Linked DNA regions of Pseudovibrio sp. M1P-2-3. The protein of the gene in region 3 interacts with the protein of the main gene of each other region in a pairwise test. Links are inferred from orthologs where the notes say so. Each region holds a gene or a part of one and is shown on either strand. Other genes may lie near its edges.

Region 1 (4,728 bases), 560 kb from region 3 along the record:
GTAGGTCGCGGGTTCGAACCCTGCTGCCCCTGCCATTTTAGGCTTGATTTGATGGCTGATGTATCATAGATAGAGTTTTTCGAGCGAGGGTGCGTGAAATGTTTCACGCGCCTTAGTGTCGTGAGATGGGCCGGAGTCGGATGGCAAAAACCAATCCATTTACATTTATTCAACAGGTTCGCACGGAAACGTCTAAAGTTACGTGGCCAACCCGTCGTGAGACAATCGTAACTACGGTTATGGTGTTTATTATGGTGGCTCTTGCGGCTTTGTTTTTCCTTGCTGCTGATCAGTTGATGAGTATGGCGATTACCTGGGTGTTGGGCTTTTAGTCGCTAGCATTTGGCTGGAGTAGGAGCGGAAATTTAGTATGGCAAAACGTTGGTATATCGTTCACGCCTATTCAAACTTTGAGAAAAAAGTCTGCGAAGCCATTAAAGAAAAGGCTAGGCAGCAGGGGCTTGAGGATCTTTTTGAAGAGGTTCTGGTTCCAACTGAGAAGTTTGTTGAAGTTCGTCGTGGTCGCAAGGTGGATGCCGAGCGGAAATTCTTTCCAGGATATGTTCTTGTTAAGATGGAGATGACGAATGATGCCTATCATTTGATTAACGATACGCCTAAGGTCTCTGGATTCTTGGGAAATGATAAAAAGCCCATGCCTATTTCCGAGGCGGAAGCGCAGCGTATTCTTAATCAGGTGCAGGAAGGCGTTGAAGCTCCGAAGCCTTCAGTGAGTTTTGAGGTTGGTGAACAAGTTCGCGTTTCTGACGGTCCGTTTGCTTCTTTCTCAGGTCTTGTTGAAGAGGTCGATGAGGAAAGAGCGCGCCTGAAGGTTACAGTTTCTATTTTTGGCCGGGAAACACCGGTCGAGCTCGAATATGGGCAAGTCGACAAAGTTGGCTGATCCATTTAAAGGGGCGGCAGGTGATGTGCACTTCGCCGGTGTGTAAAACCAGACCGCCCGCCCTCTTGTATCCCTTCTGCTTCTATAGAAAGTGAAGGGAAATATTCCTTTTGGAGAGGATTTATGGCGAAGAAAATTGAAGGTTATCTAAAGCTTCAGGTGCCGGCCGGTTCAGCTACACCGTCCCCACCAATCGGTCCTGCGCTGGGTCAGCGCGGTCTGAACATCATGGAGTTCTGTAAGGCATTTAATGCTAAGACTCAGGATGTTGAGAAGGGTGCACCTTGCCCGACCACCATTACTTACTATTCTGACAAGTCTTTCACTTTTGAAATTAAGACTGCTCCTGCGTCTTTCTTCATTAAGAAAGCTGCTAAGATTAAGTCTGGCTCTCAAACTCCAGGCCGCGGTACTGTTGCTTCCATCACGAAGGCGCAGGTTCGCGAAATCGCGGAAGCAAAGCTGAAAGACCTTAATGCTAACGACGTCGAAGCTGCAATGCTGATGATCGAAGGTTCTGCCCGCTCAATGGGCGTGGAAGTTACGGAGTAAGATCAATGGCTAAAGTTGGTAAGCGTATTAAAGCTGCTCGTGAGGGTGTTGATCGCAATAAGCTTTACTCTCTGGATGAGGCAATCTCTCTCCTAAAGAATAATGGCGCGGTTAAGTTCGATCAAACTGTTGAGCTTGCTATTAATCTGGGTGTTGATCCTCGTCATGCAGACCAGATGGTTCGCGGAGCGTGCGTTCTTCCAAACGGCACAGGTAAAACAGTTCGCGTAGCTGTATTTGCTCGTGATGCAAAGGCTGATGAAGCAAAAGCAGCTGGCGCTGACATTGTTGGTGCAGAAGAACTTGTTAAAGAAGTGCAAGGCGGCGAGATTAACTTCGACACCGTAATTGCTACTCCTGACATGATGCCACTGGTTGGTCGTCTTGGTAAGGTTCTTGGTCCACGCGGTATGATGCCTAACCCAAAGGTTGGCACAGTTACTCCTGATGTGACTAAGGCTGTTAAAGACGCAAAAGGTGGTTCTGTTCAGTTCCGTGTGGAAAAAGCAGGTATCATTCATGCAGGCGTTGGTAAAGTTTCCTTCGAAGAAGGTAAGCTTGCTGAAAACGTTAAGTCCCTCGTGGACGCAGTGGTAAAGGCGAAGCCATCAGGCGCTAAGGGTTCTTACCTGAAGCGTATTTCAGTGTCCTCTACAATGGGACCTGGAATTAAAATTGATCTCGCTTCTGTTGCTGAGTGAATATAAAAGTTTGAAATTATTCCTCTCTTCGCGTAAGAGAGGAATTTGTGGCAAATCTTAATGATTTGCCAATTCCTTGTCCGAGACTGCAGGTGTCGTTTGCGACTTAAGCTTTTTAAGGCCTGCATAGATGGAGTAGAATCATTTGACTGAAATTTTTCAGTTCTTTGGTTCGAACCGTACTGCCTTGCTGCGCCAAACGGCTAGCGAGGGGACAGGAACCCTGAGCGTCGTTTGAAAACTATCAGTTTTCTTGCGGCAAAGGCAAACCGGCGATGAGTTTTACTTGTCGCCAAATGGAGAAGGCAAGTGGAAAGAGCGGATAAGCAAAAGTTCGTAGCGTCCTTCAACGAAGTGCTGTCTGGCGCTGGCGTTGCAGTCGTTGCGCACTATGCAGGTCTTTCAGTGTCCCAGATGACTCAGCTTCGTTCAGAGGCTCGTGCTGCTGGTGGTACTGTTAAAGTTGCAAAAAACCGCCTGGTAAAGCTTGCCCTTCAAGGCACAGATCTAGAGCACATCAGTGATCTTTTCTCAGGCCCAACTGTAATCGTCTACTCTGACGATCCGGTTGCTGCCCCGAAAGTTGCTGCAAACTTTGCTAAGGCTAACGAACAGTTCGTTATCCTCGGTGGTGCTCTTGGTCCGACCAATCTGGATGTTGCAGGTGTTAACTCACTGGCAACAATGCCGTCTCTGGACGAACTGCGTGGCAAGCTTGTTGCTATGCTGCAGACCCCAGCGACACGCATCGCCCGGATTGCAAGCGCGCCGGCCGAGCAGACAGCTCGCGTCATCAACGCGTATGCCGAGAAGGATCAAGCCGCGTAAGGCGGAACCACATTATTTTTGTCAAAACCCAAGCGGTTCGAACATTAAGGTACTAAGAAAATGGCTGATCTCGAAAAGATCGTAGAAGAACTCTCCACACTGACAGTTATGGAAGCTGCTGAGCTTTCCAAGCTGCTCGAAGACAAATGGGGCGTTTCTGCAGCTGCTCCTGTAGCTGCTGCTGCTGCTGCTCCAGCTGCTGCTGTTGAAGAAAAGACAGAATTCGACGTAGTTCTGGCTGATGCTGGTGCGAAAAAGATCAACGTGATCAAAGAAGTTCGCGCAATCACTGGTCTTGGCCTGAAAGAAGCTAAAGAGCTCGTAGAAGGTGCTCCAAAAGCAGTTAAAGAAGGCGTTGACAAAGCTGAAGCTGAAGAGCTGAAGAAAAAGCTTGAAGAAGCTGGCGCAAAGGTTGAACTCAAGTAATCTTGAGTTTGCATATTACGGCCCTGAAGAAACTCGGGGCCGTTTTAGCTACCCTGGCAGGGGTTTCCCGGCCGGGGTTTACGTCCCAAAACGGGGACGGTTCTGGGAAGCTACACGATTGCAAGGTCTTTGATCTCGTGTAGTTTCGCTGAACCGTCACCATTTGAGTGATACGAGGAGCGACAATGACGCAGACGTTCAACGGTCGCAAGAAGGTCCGTAAGTATTTCGGATCTATCCGCGATGTAGCGGCTATGCCAAATCTTATCGAAGTGCAAAAGGCGTCTTATGACCAGTTTTTGCAGGTTGATAAGCCCGAGGGTGGCCGTGTTGACGAAGGCCTAGAGGCCGTTTTCAAATCCGTTTTCCCTATCTCGGATTTTGCTGGGACATCCCTACTTGAATTCGTAAGTTACGAATTCGAGGCACCAAAATATGACGTGGACGAATGCCGTCAACGTGATATGACATATTCAGCTCCCCTGAAGCTGACTCTTCGCCTCATCGTTTTTGATGTGGATGAAGAAACTGGTGCCAAGTCCGTTAAAGACATCAAAGAGCAAGACGTCTTTATGGGCGATATGCCATTTATGACAGCAAACGGTACGTTTGTCATTAATGGTACGGAACGAGTAATCGTATCTCAGATGCACCGCTCTCCGGGTGTATTCTTTGATCACGACAAGGGTAAAACCCACTCTTCCGGCAAGCTGCTGTTTGCAGCACGTATTATTCCATATCGTGGATCTTGGCTGGATATCGAATTTGATGCGAAAGATATTGTTCACGCTCGCATCGACCGTCGACGCAAGATACCAGTAACGTCCTTGATGATGGCTTTGGGGCTGTCGCCGGAAGAAATTCTGAACACTTTCTATAAGCGTGTCGACTTTGTAAGCGAAGGCTCCGGCTCTTGGCGTATTCCATTCGATGGAACGCGCTTGAAGGGAACAAAAGCTCTCAGCGACTTGGTGGATGCGAAAACTGGCGAAGTTGTTGTTGAGGAAGGTAAGAAAATTACCGCCCGCACAATTCGTCAGCTGGACGAGCAAGGCGTTACCGCTCTCAAAGTTACAGATGAAGAACTGATCACTCAGTATCTCGCCGAAGATATGGTGGATATGAAGACTGGTGAGATCTTTGCTGAAGCTGGTGAAGAGATCACTGAAAAGCTGCTTGCTGATCTGACTGGCTTTGGTATTACAGAAATTCCTGTTCTGGATATCGATCACGTAACCACTGGTGCATACGTGCGCAACACATTGGCCGTCGATAAGAACGATAGCCGTGAAGATGCGCTGTTTGATATCTACCGTG
Region 2 (4,630 bases), 1.0 Mb from region 3 along the record:
GAACCCCACAAACTGATAGGGGCCAATACTCTCCATAGCCGTCGACTGGCTTACAAAAGCTGCGCCCCAAATAGCGCCAGCAAGTAAAAGAAGCAGGTTTGCAACTGCGCGTGGCATAGTGGATCCCCGATCTCGCGCAGCGAGGCGCATTCCGAATTATAACTAGAAATCCCTACTAGTTTTAAAGGGAATACATTGTCAACTATTTGGGAAAGCGTGAAGCAAAAATAATAGTGGTGCGACGGAAGTTATTGAGAAATTTAGTAGGGAAGAGAAGCTGAGATCTATTTCTCTTTATGAGTGAGGCGATATTGATTGTGGGTGTATCTCAAAAACGTATGCCTTTGTAGGCAACTCCTCAGTCTAAGTAGACGAATGGACTACAAGTCCAGAGAATCCAGGCCGTTCTCAAGGTGATCTGGCAAGTGCGGAAGCCCAAGAAGATACTCTGATGTTGAGCCCGTTGCTCTTTCTTTTGCCTCTGCTAAGGCAAGCTCATAATCGCCGGCGTCAAAGTCCCCTCGGCCAATCCAGGTAATAGTAACAAGTTCAGCAGCTTCATCTACGTTCAAGTCATCAAGTAACTCACGAATCTCCTCTTCACGCATGTCCGCATGTTCTTCTTCATTCAGGCCATCATGTGCATGAATCTTCTGCATTTTTACGGGGTCAAATGCTACTTCGCCATCGTGCCCGTCTTCATAGGTATCATTCACGCTGGTTATGGTCGCGCGAACTTTTTCAACGATCATCCGGATAGTTGCGACGGAGAGATTTAATTCAACGGCCATAGCTAAACTCGATTCGTGTCGTTTGGTTATTTATCTACCGAACTAAGAATTCTCGCAAGAGGGTAAGGTACAGGTAAACCTGTATTTATTGACGCAGTTAGGAGACACTAAAGAAACGAATTTCCTTCCCGAAGGCCAATAAACACTTACTATCTTTATTCGCATGTTTCCCCGTTATTATCACTAATTAAAACTCTATATCTAAAAAGCTGATAAAACCAATACGCTCGGCTTGTTTTTTCAGTAGCAAGCTAACTATTCTTCTTCAGATTGAACGGTACGATTCCTTTAATGATTTAGACTTTGATGCGGCGGGCCTGAGTGTTGTCGGTGAACATGGTGACCGTGTTTACCGACAACTCCTTACTCAAAGTGGCGCAGTTTTTAGAAGTTCTTTCTCAATAGAGCTTCTCCCTTGCTTTCCAGTTCAAAATATTCGGAGTTCCTGTTTGGGAATAATTCTAAGCATATAGAATAAACTATAAATGAGTGAATGGTGATACTTTAGAGAAAGTGTGTTGTTTTATCTTGCCTTAATGTACTTTGGGTTTTACGGTCCGGGCCGCAAATCTTTGCGCATTACACGCCGCGTTCATGGAGGGCACTATGGGTTTTATCGCCGACGCGCTATCACGAGTGAAACCATCTGCGACAATAGCTGTAACGAATAAGGCTCGCGAGCTGAAAGCCGCAGGGCGAGACGTTATTGGCTTGGGCGCTGGTGAGCCAGACTTCGATACACCTGAGAACATCAAAGCTGCTGCAATCAACGCCATCAATGAAGGCAAAACGAAATATACAGCAGTTGATGGTATTCCAGAGTTAAAGCAGGCAATCTGTGCCAAGTTCGAACGTGACAATGGCCTGAAATACGAGCCAAGTCAGATAACCGTTGGAACCGGTGGCAAGCAGGTTCTTTACAATGCTTTGATTGCGACCATTAATCCTGGTGATGAAGTGTTGATCCCAACACCTTACTGGGTGTCCTACCCGGACATGGTTCTGCTGGCGGGGGGAGAGCCCGTTATCGTTGAAGCGGATAAAAAAACATTCAAGATTACGCCACAGGCTCTTGAAGCTGCCATCACTCCCAAAACAAAATGGCTTATCTTTAACTCACCTTCAAACCCGTCTGGAGCGGCATATACAAAGGCGGAGTTGAAGGCGCTCACGGACGTTTTGGTTCGTCACCCGCATGTTTGGGTTATGACGGACGATATGTATGAACATCTGGTCTATGATAATTTTGAATTTACCACGCCCGCCCAAATCGAGCCCTCTCTCTATGAACGTACACTGACAGTAAACGGTGTTTCCAAGGCTTATTCTATGACAGGCTGGAGAATTGGCTATGCGGCCGGCCCCCAGCACTTGATTAAGGCGATGGCGAAGGTTCAGTCGCAATCAACTTCTAACCCGAGCTCGATCTCCCAGTGGGCTGCTGTGGAAGCTTTGAACGGAACACAGGATTTCATTCCGGAAAATAATGAGATCTTCAAAGGGCGACGTGATTTGGTTGTTTCTATGCTCAATCAGGCAACTGGTCTTGAATGCCCTGTACCTGAAGGAGCTTTCTATGCGTTTCCGTCTTGTGCAGGCACAATCGGCAAAACGTCGTCCTCAGGAAAGACGATTGAAACAGATCTCGACTTCTGTGCTGAATTGCTTGAGGAAGAGGGTGTCGCAGTCGTACCAGGGTCAGCGTTTGGTCTTGGTCCAAACTTCCGTGTCTCCTATGCAACCTCTACAGAGGCACTGGAAGAAGCGTGTACGCGTATTCAACGTTTCTGCGGTAACCTTCGTTAATTACATTATTTTCAATGTTCCCGCACAATTAATGTCCAGATAAAGTCAGTCACTGACGGAGGCCGAAATACCTTTGTCAGTTGACTTCCTCTCTCTATAAAATAAAGGGAGCTCTGAAGTAGAGCTTACCCCTCCCAGTCGTTGTGCTTTTAGAGGCTATATCTTTCTTGTCTCAAGAGCCTCAACAGTCCACTAACCTAAGTCTCAATTTGAAATAAACGAAAATAGGTCGCGAAGACCGCCAAGGTCTTGTTGGTTTGGATTATATGCAGAGTTTGGCGATTAACTTGTACTGAAGTGAAAAAGAAAAAACCGGACCTAGGGGAAGGTCCGGTAAGTAAAAAACTGATTAAACACCATATTAGATGCAATCACCTTCCAGAGGGGAACTGTTGACCTATGCAAAAGAGCTACGGGGAGGAGAGTAGTAGCGCCTTTATGATCAAAAGTTAATGTCTATATGATGGGCAAATGCTGCCTATGCAATAGGCAATGATTGCAATTCTGCTATGCGTTTGGCGAATGTCTGGTTAATTTTATATGTCTGAAAGCACAAAAGTGCTTCCTGTATTGTCTTTGTGAAATATCGTTGCTCGGTGATGTGCCTTAGGTACGAAAAGAATGAAACTACTTGAAGTAAGGACAGAATATTACTCTCCCAAAGATTTAAGCACTCAAGGTATTATAAGTTCCGTCAGAAAATTACTGTGCATTATAGTCTTGAGCCTTTATACTGAAACATATCCAGCTGCCTTGAAGTAATTCCAACACTCTTGGGGTGTGAACAGATCGCATATGTCACCCAGAGCCTTTATCAAGGTCTCAAAGGTTCTGGCTTTCATTCTGCGTAGGTGTGCTTTGAGCTTGGAAAACGCCATTTCGATAGGATTGAGATCAGGAGAATAGGGCGGCAGAAAAAGGAACCAACACCCGCTTTGTCTGAGGGCCCTTGCGGCTTCTGGAACTTTGTGTGTGGACAGGTTATCCAGAATGACCACCGTTTTAGGGTGCAAGCATGGAGCCAGTTGTGTCGTGATATAAGTGGTGAATGCCTTGCCATTCATGGCCCCGTCCAGAACCCAGGGCGCAATGAGTCCCTCGTGGGTCAAACCGGCGATAAAGGTCTGGTTCTGCCAGCGTCCAAACGGCGCTGTGTCAAGGGCTCGTTCCCCTTTAAAGGCTCGGCCTCGCAGCCGGGTTAAATTCGTTTTAACACTGGTTTCATCGAGAAACACCAGTCTCTCAGGCAGATCACGCATTATAGGCTGACGGGTGTGGCGCCATTCATCTCTGGCATTTTGTACATGGAGTTTGCCACGCTCGGTTGCCACCAACGATTTTTTTTATAGGTGTAGCCAAGACGGCGCAAAGCCTTGGAGACGGAAGTATGGTGAACCCTCACTCCCTCAGCCATGAAAAGTGCATCACATAACTCCATCAACGTGATATCTCCGTCTTGATTGACCAGCTCGCGCAAGAAGGAGAGGTAGGGCTCCAATTTTCCGCCTCCCTTTGGGCGCCCTGTCCTGACCGGGATTAAACTCTGCCCCTCCCGAACTTTACGGGCCAAGCGAGATCCTGATGCTGGAGAGATCAGCAGGCGGCGTGCTGCTTCACGCCCGCTCATCCCGGATAAAATGAGCCTTTTAAAGCGAAGGCGTAAATCAAGTGAAAGTGGCCGGCCCATGTGATCTCCTCCCTAAAAGGAGTGAATCACAAATCAACCTGATTGGGAATCCCCAATCGATTCAGCGTTGCGCCTCATTGCTTTAAAGCTGAGACTGAGTACTTTTCCAGAGATGTAAGTTTTGCCTTCAGGGGCGAAGACAAAACACTTGGCCCTATAGCTTTCTCAGTGTGTCCATCTTTCTGCATAGGATATCAGAAAATCTCTGAAAGCCGTAACACGTGCAGTATTCCTCAGCTCAGAGGGGTAGACGAAATAGGTGTCAAAGCTGGGTAGGTCATCTGATTCGACTGGCATCGCCCGCACAATTCCCGCATCCGGTTCCACCATGTAATCTGGAAGAATT
Region 3 (5,727 bases):
AAAGTAATACCCTTCGGATCACAATTGGAGTCCAGAATTGCAGCAACTGGAATACCCAGACGACGTGCTTCCTGAATAGCAATCGCTTCACGGTTTGTATCGATAACGAAGATAAGGTCAGGAATACCGCCCATATCTTTGATACCACCGAGGTTACGCTCAAGCTTTTCACGCTCACGGCTCAAGAACAGACGCTCTTTTTTAGTCATGCGGTTTGCATCACCAGAAAGAAGTTCGTCAACCTTGCGCAAACGCTGGATGGACTGGGAAATAGTTTTCCAGTTTGTCAGCATACCGCCGAGCCAGCGTGCATTCACGTAGTACTGCGCACTGCGACGTGCCGCATCAGCAACAGCTTCCTGTGCCTGACGCTTTGTACCAACGAGAAGAACACGACCACCAGCTGCTACTGTATCAGAAACAGTTTTCAGCGCCTGGTGCAGCAACGGAACAGTCTGACCAAGGTCAAGAATGTGAACGTTATTGCGAACACCAAAGATGTAGTTGCTCATCTTCGGGTTCCAGCGGTGCTTCTGGTGACCAAAATGCACACCAGCTTCTAACAGCTGACGCATTGTAAAATCAGGCAATGCCATGCCTTAAACTCCTATAGTTTTCCGGTTCATTCCTCCGCAGGGCGACAGCAGATGCTGCGGTTTCACCGGATGGATATTGTGTCAGACACAACTCCGACCCTGCGTGTGGGATGTGCGCCTTATAGAGCGCCTTTGGGTCAAGATCAAGTTCTGAGGAACTGCAATTAACATGCACGTCACACCCTTTTGGTGCTCTCCGCCAAAAACTGTGTTTAAAAACGAAAGAACGTTGCTGAGCACGTATAAAACTCAGGTCATCTGGACATCGATAATACCGGGCACTGCTTTCAATGCACCGCCCAGCTGGGGGGAGAGAATGTATCGACCGGGAAGACGCACTTCCACCTCCCTTTGCCCCTGCTCCAGAATGACGATGCAGCTCACTTCTCCATCGCCCCCTTTCCTCAACTGGCGCGCAAGGGATGTGACAGGTGCGGCACTGTCTATAAAGATGCGCATGGTCTTGTGAATGCGAGAGGCGACTGCCTCTAAGGGCTCCACTTGCTGAATGCGGGTACTTACCTCATCTTCACGCACATCAGCCTGCACCAGAAGCACGACAGAATTGCCAGGCTCCAACAAGTCCCGATACTGATTCAAGGCCTCAGAAAACAGAACAGCCTCATACTGTCCAGTGGGATCAGATATACGTACGATCCCCATCTGGTTGCCCGTACGGGTTTTACGTTCCTGTCGTCCGGTCACAGTTCCCGCCAGCCTGCCAGCCGCAGCGCCCGATTTCACGGATTTTTCAAAACTCTTCCAAAGCTGAACCCGCAATTTTTCCAAAAGATCCCGATACTCATCAAGTGGATGCGCAGATATATAAAACCCCACAGCCGCATGTTCTCGTTGAAGCCGTTCCGCCGGCAGCCACGGGTCCGTATCGGGCAAAATCAGAGGCTCCGGTGCATTGGCTCCGCCAAACAATTCATCCTGTCCGGAAGATGAGTTGTCCGCCGCCCGTTGAGACCGGGCAACGATGCGGTCCAAACCCGAAAGGAGCTGGGCGCGATTGGGATTTAATTCGTCAAAAGCACCTGCTGCAATAAGATTTTCAAAGGTTCGCTTATTTACCACGCGCGCGCTCACGCGTGTTGCAAAGTCCGCTAGATCGGAGAATGGCTGATCACCGCGCATTTCAACAATGTGCTCAACCGCCTGCTCACCAACTCCTTTAATCGCCCCCATGGCATAGATGATCTTTCCATCCTGCACATCAAAGTGAACCATGGAGCGATTAATAGACGGCGCCACAACATCAATGCCCATACGAAGGGCCTCTTGCCGAAAATCACTCAGCTTGTCCGTATTACCAAGATCCAGCGTCATAATTCCGGCAAGGAATTCTACCGGATAATTGGCCTTGAGCCATGCCGTATGGTAGGCCACAAGCGCATAGGCGGCCGCGTGGGATTTGTTAAAGCCGTAATTGGCGAACTTGGCCACAAGGTCATAAATCATCCCGGACTGCGCTTTATCAATCCCCTTCTCCGCAGCACCGTCCACGAAACGGGCGCGCTGGATCTCCATTTCCGAGGCAATTTTCTTACCCATGGCGCGGCGCAGCAAATCCGCTTCACCAAGGGAGTACCCCGAAAGAACCTGCGCAATCTGCATCACTTGTTCCTGATAGACGATAATACCGTTCGTCTCTTTCAGGATCGGCTCCAATAGAGGATGCAGATAGTCCGGTTCCTGCTCTCCGTGCTTTACCGCGTTATAAATGGGAATGTTGTCCATTGGGCCTGGACGGTAAAGGGCCACCAGCGCAATGATATCTTCAAAGGCATCTGGCCGCATACCGGCAATCGCCCGGCGCATGCCCTGACTTTCCAGCTGAAACACGCCAACCGTTTCACCGGCGGCCAGCAGCTTATAAGTCGCAGGATCATCCAGTGGCACGGCGGCAATATCCACCTCAATACTGCGGCGCTTGATTAGGGAGATGGCCGTATCAATCACCGTCAGGGTTTTAAGGCCAAGGAAATCAAACTTGACCAGCCCCGCCTGCTCCACCCATTTCATGTTGAACTGGGCAACCGGCATATCCGAGCGCGGATCGCGGTAGAGGGGAACCAGCTGCTCCAGCGGACGATCGCCGATCACCACACCCGCCGCGTGGGTGGATGCGTGACGATAAAGTCCTTCCAGCTTCTGAGCCATCTTAAGCAGCTTATCGACAACGGCTTCTTGCTTTGCAGCCTCACGAAGGCGCGGCTCTTCCTCGATTGCCTGCGCAAGTGTAACCGGATTTGCAGGGTTGCCCGGTACTAATTTACTAAGCCTATCCACCTGCCCGTAGGGCATCTGCAATACACGCCCCACATCACGCAAAACCGCCTTGGCCTGCAGCGTTCCGAAGGTGATAATCTGGGCCACCTGCTCCCGGCCATACTTGCGCTGAACATAGCGGATCACTTCCTCTCGCCTGTTCTGGCAAAAGTCGATATCAAAATCCGGCATGGAAACACGCTCAGGATTGAGGAAGCGTTCGAAAAGTAGCGAGAACCGCATGGGGTCCAGATCTGTGATCGTAAGAACCCACGCCACCAGCGAACCCGCACCGGACCCACGTCCCGGGCCAACCGGAATATCCTGCTCTTTTGCCCATTTGATAAAGTCGGCAACGATCAGGAAGTACCCGGGGAATTTCATTCGGGTAATAATGGAGAGTTCGTAGTCCAGCCTGTCCCAGTAGTCTTTTTCCTCAAGACCGGGTGCCAGACCATGGAAATCCAGACGCTGTCTTAGCCCCTCCTGAGACTGCCGCTTCAGCTCTTCAGCCTCCGCCTTCTCAGCTTCTTCTCCATCCGCATCAGCGCCGGCAAATCGGGGCAAAATCGGGGCGCGCGTTGGAGTTCTATAATGACATCTTTGTGAAATATTAACTGTATTTTCAAGAGCTTCTGGAAGATCTTTAAACAGATACATCATATCTTCACGAGTCTTGAACCGATGCTCTGGCGTCAGCTGCCTGCGGTCAGATTCGATAATGACACGACCTTCAGAAATTGCCAAAAGCGCATCATGAGCCTCATAGTCACCCGATGAAGGAAAGAAGGCCTCATTCGTTGCAACAAGGGGAACACCGTTTTCATAGGCCAGCTCCAGAAGCTGCGTTTCCGTATCCCGCTCCTGCGGCATTCCATGGCGCTGCAGTTCTATATAAAAGCGGTCACCATAGGTTTGTTTCAAGAACAAAAGCCGTTCTTTAGCCCTGCTCTGCAAACCTCCAGTAATTGCTTTATTCAGCGGGCCTCTCATCCCGCCGGATAGGGCAATCACCCCCTCTGATTTCAATGCAAGACGCTCGATGGAAACATTGGCGCGGTTTCCCGGCTCCGTGTCAAGAAACGCTCTCGACACTAGATCCATCAGGTTCTCATAGCCTGTTTCATTGGTAGCCAGCAGAACCAGATCACAAAGGGGCTCTTCTTGCCCTGTGTCTTCCACATCCGAAAAATCAACCGCGATCTGACAACCAATGATCGGTTGCAGACCTGCCCCGTACGCTTTTTCTGAAAACTCCAATGCGCCAAACAGATTCCCGGTATCGGTAATCGCCAGCGCCGGTTGATCGTCTGCCTTGGCAAGATCAATGAGCTTTGCAAGCGGCAGAGCCCCTTCAAGGAGTGAGTAGGCCGAATGAACCCGAAGATGAACGAAACCGGGACCTGCCATTTTATTGAGAACTCCTAGAAAACCTGATTGAAAGAGCGAGAGAATTTCGCGCAGTTTCTATCAAGAGCCAGAGTTTGTCGAGTTTTCAAAGGAGGCCTTTATGAGGCATCCACAATAAGGGCACTACATCCCCTGTGCCAGCGCCTGTCCCCAAACCAGCAAAGAGCCGCTAAACAGGGCGACAGAGGTAAACGCGAGAAGGTCCTTAGCGAAGACAAACATAGCAAAAATCCCATTTGATCTCTTTATGTTCCTTTTTGTTCATTATTTGTTCTATTTTTGCAAGCCCAAAGATAAATTCCTTATAATTTAAGGTAAACAAACTTTTAACCTGGCTCCCTAACCTGCAAATCGGCACCACAAAATTACAAACAGATTCAATGAATTGCAGTAAATTCCAACCTCAACTCAAACGAGATGATTGATGGAACACCCTGTGAATCCAGCCCACTCTTTTCACAGTAACTCTGAGATGAAACAGAGTTTACCCTCTCCAGCAATGAACTGAGTCTCACCTTCAAAATATTATTATGGAATATATAATCATTATTAATTCATTCGGAATTTGCTGAGAAACTTGATCAGCAACACCTTAAGTCTGAATGCGATAAAAGTGCGCGGCGCTCTCGCCCCAGATCCCTTTCTTATCCTTTAAAGACAGTTCACCTGTGATATTGTCCAAGGCTCTAACCCAGCTTTCATAACTACCGTTTACCGTGAGAACGGGCCAGTCACTGCCAAACATGCAGCGCCCTGCCCCGAACAGTGCCAGAACGTCCTCGATATAGGGTTCGAATTTTCGGGCGGTCCAAGCATGTTGGGTTTGTGTGGCAAGCCCCGAGAGTTTGATGTAGGCCCCCGTCTCCGTTGCCAGCTGGCCCAAGTCATGATCCCAGTGAAGAACCCTCCCCGTATCCAGATCAGGTTTTGCCATATGGTCGATCACACAGCGTAAGTCGGGGTTGCGTGTCAGAAAACCATGCACCGGCTTGAGATGCTCGGGGCGCACAAGAACATCCAGAGAAAGCTCCAGGTCAATTATAGTATCGATTGCCCCTTGCAAAGCATGGGTATTGATCCAATCCGTGGGTTCAAGATCGTGCAACATTGCCCGAACGCCCACAAATTTCGGGTGTTTTGAAAAGGTCTTTAGGGCTTCCATACTACTTGCATCATGCAGCGGAACCCAGCCAACCACACCTTTGATCCATTCATGCTCTTCGCTCAGCCCGAGAATGAACTGGGTCTCCTCGGTAGTATTTGCAGCTTGTACAACGATGGTGCCATCCATTTGACAGGCCTTGAGGTGGCATTGAAGGTCATCAGGAAGAAAGTCACGTTTTAAGGAAGCGTACTCTGGTGTCATCCAGTAGTAGTCACCCCGGGAAACTTTCCAGAAATGTTGATGGGCATCCAGTCTCATGGCGTCAAACCTCCGTCTATGGGC
Region 4 (4,756 bases), 2.7 Mb from region 3 along the record:
GTAAGTAGTGTTCTAAAGACCCATCCGGTCTTTCCCTCCCAGTCTCTAATCCGTCTCCACTCGTCGTATTCTTGAATAATTTCAACGGGTAAGCGTTCACGAACGAATGTCCAAGCCACATCATGTTCTCGGCTTGGGCCAACACGAACATTCACACGATCCGACTTAAGACTCACATATCTTGGGAGTGGCAAACCGGAGGCTCCAATGGAAGCTGCCTGAGCAAACGCAGTGCCGTTAAAAGTCAAGAGAAAGGTGATAAGTGCTAGTCCGCCTAAAAAATTTCTGTGGGCGAGAAAACTGTTTTTTGCCATAGTAGTTTCGAATCTTTTCATGGGGCAGAATCGTATTTAGGTTATGTCTAAAAGACGGGCCAAAAACTCGTCGTTTAATGGGGCTTTGTTAAACACCATCTTGTTTGATCTAAAAGATTTGGCAAGAGTTGTTTAACACTTATTTGGTGCTTAAGGAGATTCTTAAGTTGTCCACCCCCTCCAGAGGTGAAAAACATAGGGTATATTAACCCTAAATGGAACGTTAGAAGGCGGGAAACATGCCCAAGAAAAAGCCCGTTGTGGTTGTAACACGCAAGCTGCCTGAAGCAGTTGAAACACGTATGCGTGAGTTATTTGATACGCGATTAAACGACAGCGATGTGCCGTTCAGCCAGGCGGAGCTTGTTGAGGCTGTTAAAACTGCCGATGTTTTGGTTCCCACTGTTACAGACCGAATAGATGCCTCTGTACTCGCTCAAGCTGGCCCGGACCTTAAAATAATCGCCAACTTCGGCAATGGTGTCGATAACATCGATGTGGTCTCGGCAAATAACCGCGGAATAGCTGTTACAAATACCGCTGGTGTTATGACCGAGGACACAGCGGATATGACAATGGCCCTCATTCTTGCTGTTCCACGCAGGCTTGTGGAAGGCATTGAGAAGCTGGAGGAAGGCGACTGGGCTGGCTGGGCTCCCAACTGGATGCTTGGCAGACGCATTTGGGGCAAGAGACTCGGAATTATTGGCTTTGGGCGCATTGGTCAAGCCGTCGCACGCCGCGCAAAAGCCTTTGGCATGTCCATTCACTATCACAACCGCATTCGTGAACAGGTTGAGATTGAAGAAGAAGTGGAAGCAACCTATTGGGAAAGCCTTGATCAAATGCTTGCCCGCATGGATGTTGTCTCCATTCACTGTCCCCACACACCTGCAACTTACCACCTCTTATCAGCCCGCCGCCTGAAGTTGATGAAGCCTGACGCTTATGTGGTGAATACAGCACGTGGTGAAATCGTCGATGAAAACGCTCTCATTCGTCAAATTGAAGCAGGGGAACTTGGTGGGGCCGCTTTGGATGTTTTCGAGCGCGAACCTGCCATTAATCCCCGTTTGATTGCCTCCAAAAAGGTGGTCCTTCTTCCACATATGGGGTCTTCCACACTAGAGGGGCGTGTGGATATGGGCGAGAAAGTTATCATAAACATCAAAGCCTTTATGGATGGACACTGTCCACCGGACCGCGTTCTGCCTTCAATGCTCTAAACAACAAGTGCCCGCTTCTTCAGCGGGCTTTTACGCGTATCTTTGAAAAAGTAGGTACCGTTTTTGGTAAAAGGTACACGCCCAAACAATAGTTTAAAGCAGTGAGCTGTTTCAATAAATGCTTCACTGCTCTAATTTTCTAATCTCGGTATTTGTTCCAGATTGGATCTGCCTTCATACCGCTGATAAATTCCAGATGCAGTCTCTTCTCATCATCGGATAAACTGATTGGCAAGGGGGCAGGGCGCTGCTTTGCAGGCGGTTGCTCACTTACACCTGCTGCTGCATGATCGGCGCTGGTGGAGCTCTCTTCACCAATTAGACCCAGATTTTTCTGCTTACCCCCATTGAGCTCAAGGTACACTTCCGCAAGAAGCTCCGCATCAAGAAGCGCCCCGTGTTTTGTACGTTTGGAGTTATCAATCCCGTAGCGCGAGCAAAGGGCATCCAGAGAGGCAGAGCCCGTCGGATGCTTGCGCCGTGCCATGGTCAGTGTATCCAGTACCTGATCATTGGATATGGGCGGGCGCCCACATCGACCCAGCTCCATATTGATAAAGCCCATATCAAACGGTGCATTGTGAATAACGAGACGGGCATCGCCTACAAATGCGAGAAACTCATCGGCAATATCGGCAAACAGTGGCTTATCCGAAAGGAATTCAGCAGATAGACCATGCACCCTAAATGCGCCCTCGGGCATATCTCTTTGCGGGTTACAATAGACGTGATAGATGCGGCCCGTCGGGATGAAATTAATTAATTCCACCCCTCCGATTTCAACAAGGCGGTCCCCATCTAGTGGATTAAGGCCAGTTGTTTCCGTATCGAAGGAAATTTCCCGCATTTTATATCATTCCATTTGTACTAGGAGATTGCAGATACAGCTTTCAATATGGAAGCTACAGATGCCTCAGCCGCTTCAAGTCCTCTTCCTGTATCAATAAGGAAGTGGGCTTTTCTACGTTTTTCTGCATCACTCATTTGTTTGGACACAATAGAGAGAAATTTCTCTTCATTCATCCCTTCACGGGCCAGAACTCTCTGCCTTTGCACAGCTTCACTGGCTGTTACAACAACAACGGCCTGTACACGCTTTTCAGCTTTTGTTTCGAAAAGCAGAGGAATATCCAAAACAGCAACCCTGCGCCGTTGTTCCAGTGCTCTTTCTATAAACAACCGCTCTTCTTCATGCACCAAAGGATGTACGATTTCCTCCAATCGTTTCATTTCCGAAACATTCGAAAGGACGATTTTTCCAAGGGCTGCGCGGTCCACAATACCGTTGTGTACGACCCCGTCAAATGCCTTCGCAATTAATGGTACGGCCTTTTCCCGGTAGAGTTTGTGCACGGCTGCATCCGCATCATAAACCGCCGCCCCTTGCGCAGCAAACATCTTCGCAGTTGTAGATTTCCCCATCCCGATGGAGCCGGTAAGCCCGAGTAAAATCATTACATACGCCCCATATCCTTTAGAATTATCTGCCGAAGTTCATCCGTAACTGTGGGCGTTATCCCAAACCATTTCTCAAAACCGGAAACAGCTTGATGCAACAGCATCCCGAGCCCATCAACCACAGTGTTTCCACGCTCGCGCGCCCGCACAAGCAAGTCTGTCATCAAGGGCGTATATACAATATCTGTAACGACGGCGTCGGTAGGCAAGTTCTGTAAATTTATTTCGAGAGCGTTCTGTCCCTCCATGCCTAAGGAGGTTGTATTCACTAATAAGTTGCAGTTATCCAGAATTTTGGAGCGGTTATCCCAATGCTCAACAAGGACTCGGGATCCGAAATGGTCACGCAGACTCTGACTTTTTTCCAGTGTCCGGTTCAATATATGCACTTCTGTGAATCCTCGCTGCAACAATGCCCACACAATTGCCCGCGAAGCGCCGCCCGCTCCCAGCACCACAGCCTTTTGATGGTTCTTGTCCCAACCGGGAGCGTTTTGATCCAGATTCGAAACGAAACCGATACCATCTGTGTTCGATCCGCAAAGCTTTCCATCCGGGTCAAGCCAGAGTGTATTCACAGCGCCGATAGCTTTGGCTGCCTCATCAACCACCTCGGCACACTCAAGAGCTTTTTCCTTGTTCGGAATGGTCACATTCACCCCAACCAGACCGTTTTCCTTCAGACTCTTGAAAAAATATGCAGCTTCATCCGGAGGCACATCCCGTTTTTCATAGGTCCCTTCAAGACCATAGGTTTTTAACCAGTGATTATGGATCAAAGGCGAGCGGGAATGTTTGACAGGGTGGCCTGTAACTGCCGCAATTTTCATGGAAGAACAACCTCGTTTTGGCGCAGAAACGATAGGAGAGGGAGCAGGGGCAATCCAAGAATTGTAAAGTAATCCCCTTCAATTTTCTCAAAGAGTTGAAGACCCACCGCTTCCAGCTGATAAGCTCCCACACTACTGAGAATGTCGTTTCCAGCAGCTTCAAGATACCAATCCAAAAAGTTCGCGGAGAGATCCCGAACGTGCAGGTCCGCATAGGTCACTGTTTCCCATAGAGTTTCACCATTTCTGACCACGCAAACAGCGGAGTAAAGACGGTGTGACTTTCCAGAAAACTTCTCAAGTTGAGACCGGGCAGCAGCCATATTCTCCGGTTTCGTCAGCCTGTTTCCCTCAAATGCGAGAATTTGGTCGGCCCCAATAACCATACTGCCTTCATTGCGGCTGGAAACTTCCAAAGCTTTTGCGCGGGCCAATGCCGCTGCAAGTCCTTCAGGCGAAGCATTTGCTTCCAGAAGGGGCTTTTCCAATTCTCTTTCATCAACCTGTGCAGGATCAGTTTTGAAGGTCAGGCCAGCGTTTTTTAAGAGTTCTCCGCGAATCTTGCTGGCGCTCGCCAAAATAAGGCTGGTCATAAATAAAGGTCCTGTGCTTTCAATCGCTCTTTCCTTCACACAGACATAGGGCCACCTAAAATTCAAGTTTTATGACTGGTTCCCAGTCAAGGGTTTATGCTTTTGCAACAAAGAAATAATTTCGGTTGAGGTTTCTTCTATGGAACGCCTCGTAACATCAATAAGAGGCCAACCGTTCTCATTTGCCATTGCCTTACAAGCTCTTATTTCCTCGGCAATGGCTTTGCGGCTTACATAACTCTCATTTCTCATGGATTCCGAGAGGCCAAGAACTCTGTTTTGCCTAATCTCGCGAATACGGCTGGCGGTTGCTACAAGGCAGACCACAAGTGGTG

Evidence for each region.
Region 1: the proteins of dnaE (region 3) and rplL interact in binary tests that used the Escherichia coli proteins (3 or more experiments, as listed by UniProt). The link is inferred for Pseudovibrio sp. M1P-2-3 from one-to-one orthologs.
Region 2: the proteins of dnaE (region 3) and P6574_RS03580 interact in binary tests that used the Escherichia coli proteins (3 or more experiments, as listed by UniProt). The link is inferred for Pseudovibrio sp. M1P-2-3 from one-to-one orthologs.
Region 4: the proteins of dnaE (region 3) and dnaQ interact in binary tests that used the Escherichia coli proteins (3 or more experiments, as listed by UniProt). The link is inferred for Pseudovibrio sp. M1P-2-3 from one-to-one orthologs.

What each region holds. Positions count from the first base shown.
Region 1 is NZ_JARRCW010000001.1:1,234,830-1,239,557, forward strand. What follows is about bases 1,771-4,728. They hold rplL (50S ribosomal protein L7/L12), read left to right. Parts: upstream 1,771-3,045; coding sequence 3,046-3,411; downstream 3,412-4,728. Other genes in these bases: rplA (50S ribosomal protein L1), read left to right, coding at 1,771-2,157; rplJ (50S ribosomal protein L10), read left to right, coding at 2,467-2,985; rpoB (DNA-directed RNA polymerase subunit beta), read left to right, coding at 3,597-4,728. Also shown: preprotein translocase subunit SecE, read left to right, coding at 141-332; transcription termination/antitermination protein NusG, read left to right, coding at 371-904; rplK (50S ribosomal protein L11), read left to right, coding at 1,028-1,456; more of rplA, read left to right, coding at 1,462-1,770. UniProt on the Escherichia coli protein: The binding site for several of the GTPase factors involved in protein synthesis (IF-2, EF-Tu, EF-G and RF3). Is thus essential for accurate translation.
Region 2 is NZ_JARRCW010000001.1:761,857-766,486, forward strand. Bases 638-3,497 are described here. They hold P6574_RS03580 (pyridoxal phosphate-dependent aminotransferase), read left to right. Parts: upstream 638-1,397; coding sequence 1,398-2,597; downstream 2,598-3,497. Other genes in these bases: P6574_RS03575 (DUF3775 domain-containing protein), read right to left, coding at 638-791. Also shown: P6574_RS03570 (DMT family transporter), read right to left, coding at 1-117; more of P6574_RS03575, read right to left, coding at 381-637; P6574_RS03590 (LysR family transcriptional regulator), read right to left, coding at 4,450-4,630. UniProt on the Escherichia coli protein: Shows aminotransferase activity with methionine and histidine as substrates, and to a lesser extent also with phenylalanine.
Region 3 is NZ_JARRCW010000001.1:1,799,102-1,804,828, reverse strand. Bases 646-4,602 are described here. They hold dnaE (DNA polymerase III subunit alpha), read right to left. Parts: upstream 4,281-4,602; coding sequence 846-4,280; downstream 646-845. Also shown: rpsB (30S ribosomal protein S2), read right to left, coding at 1-596; P6574_RS08190 (amidohydrolase family protein), read right to left, coding at 4,873-5,703. UniProt on the Escherichia coli protein: DNA polymerase III is a complex, multichain enzyme responsible for most of the replicative synthesis in bacteria. This DNA polymerase also exhibits 3' to 5' exonuclease activity. The alpha chain is the DNA polymerase catalytic subunit.
Region 4 is NZ_JARRCW010000001.1:4,520,912-4,525,667, reverse strand. The notes cover bases 534-3,519. They hold dnaQ (DNA polymerase III subunit epsilon), read right to left. Parts: upstream 2,388-3,519; coding sequence 1,680-2,387; downstream 534-1,679. Other genes in these bases: P6574_RS19965 (shikimate dehydrogenase), read right to left, coding at 2,995-3,519; coaE (dephospho-CoA kinase), read right to left, coding at 2,408-2,995; P6574_RS19980 (2-hydroxyacid dehydrogenase), read left to right, coding at 554-1,540. In the rest of the region: P6574_RS19985 (SH3 domain-containing protein), read right to left, coding at 1-314; more of P6574_RS19965, read right to left, coding at 3,520-3,828; P6574_RS19960 (Maf family nucleotide pyrophosphatase), read right to left, coding at 3,825-4,421; P6574_RS19955 (pyruvate, water dikinase regulatory protein), read right to left, coding at 4,491-4,756. UniProt on the Escherichia coli protein: DNA polymerase III is a complex, multichain enzyme responsible for most of the replicative synthesis in bacteria. The epsilon subunit contain the editing function and is a proofreading 3'-5' exonuclease.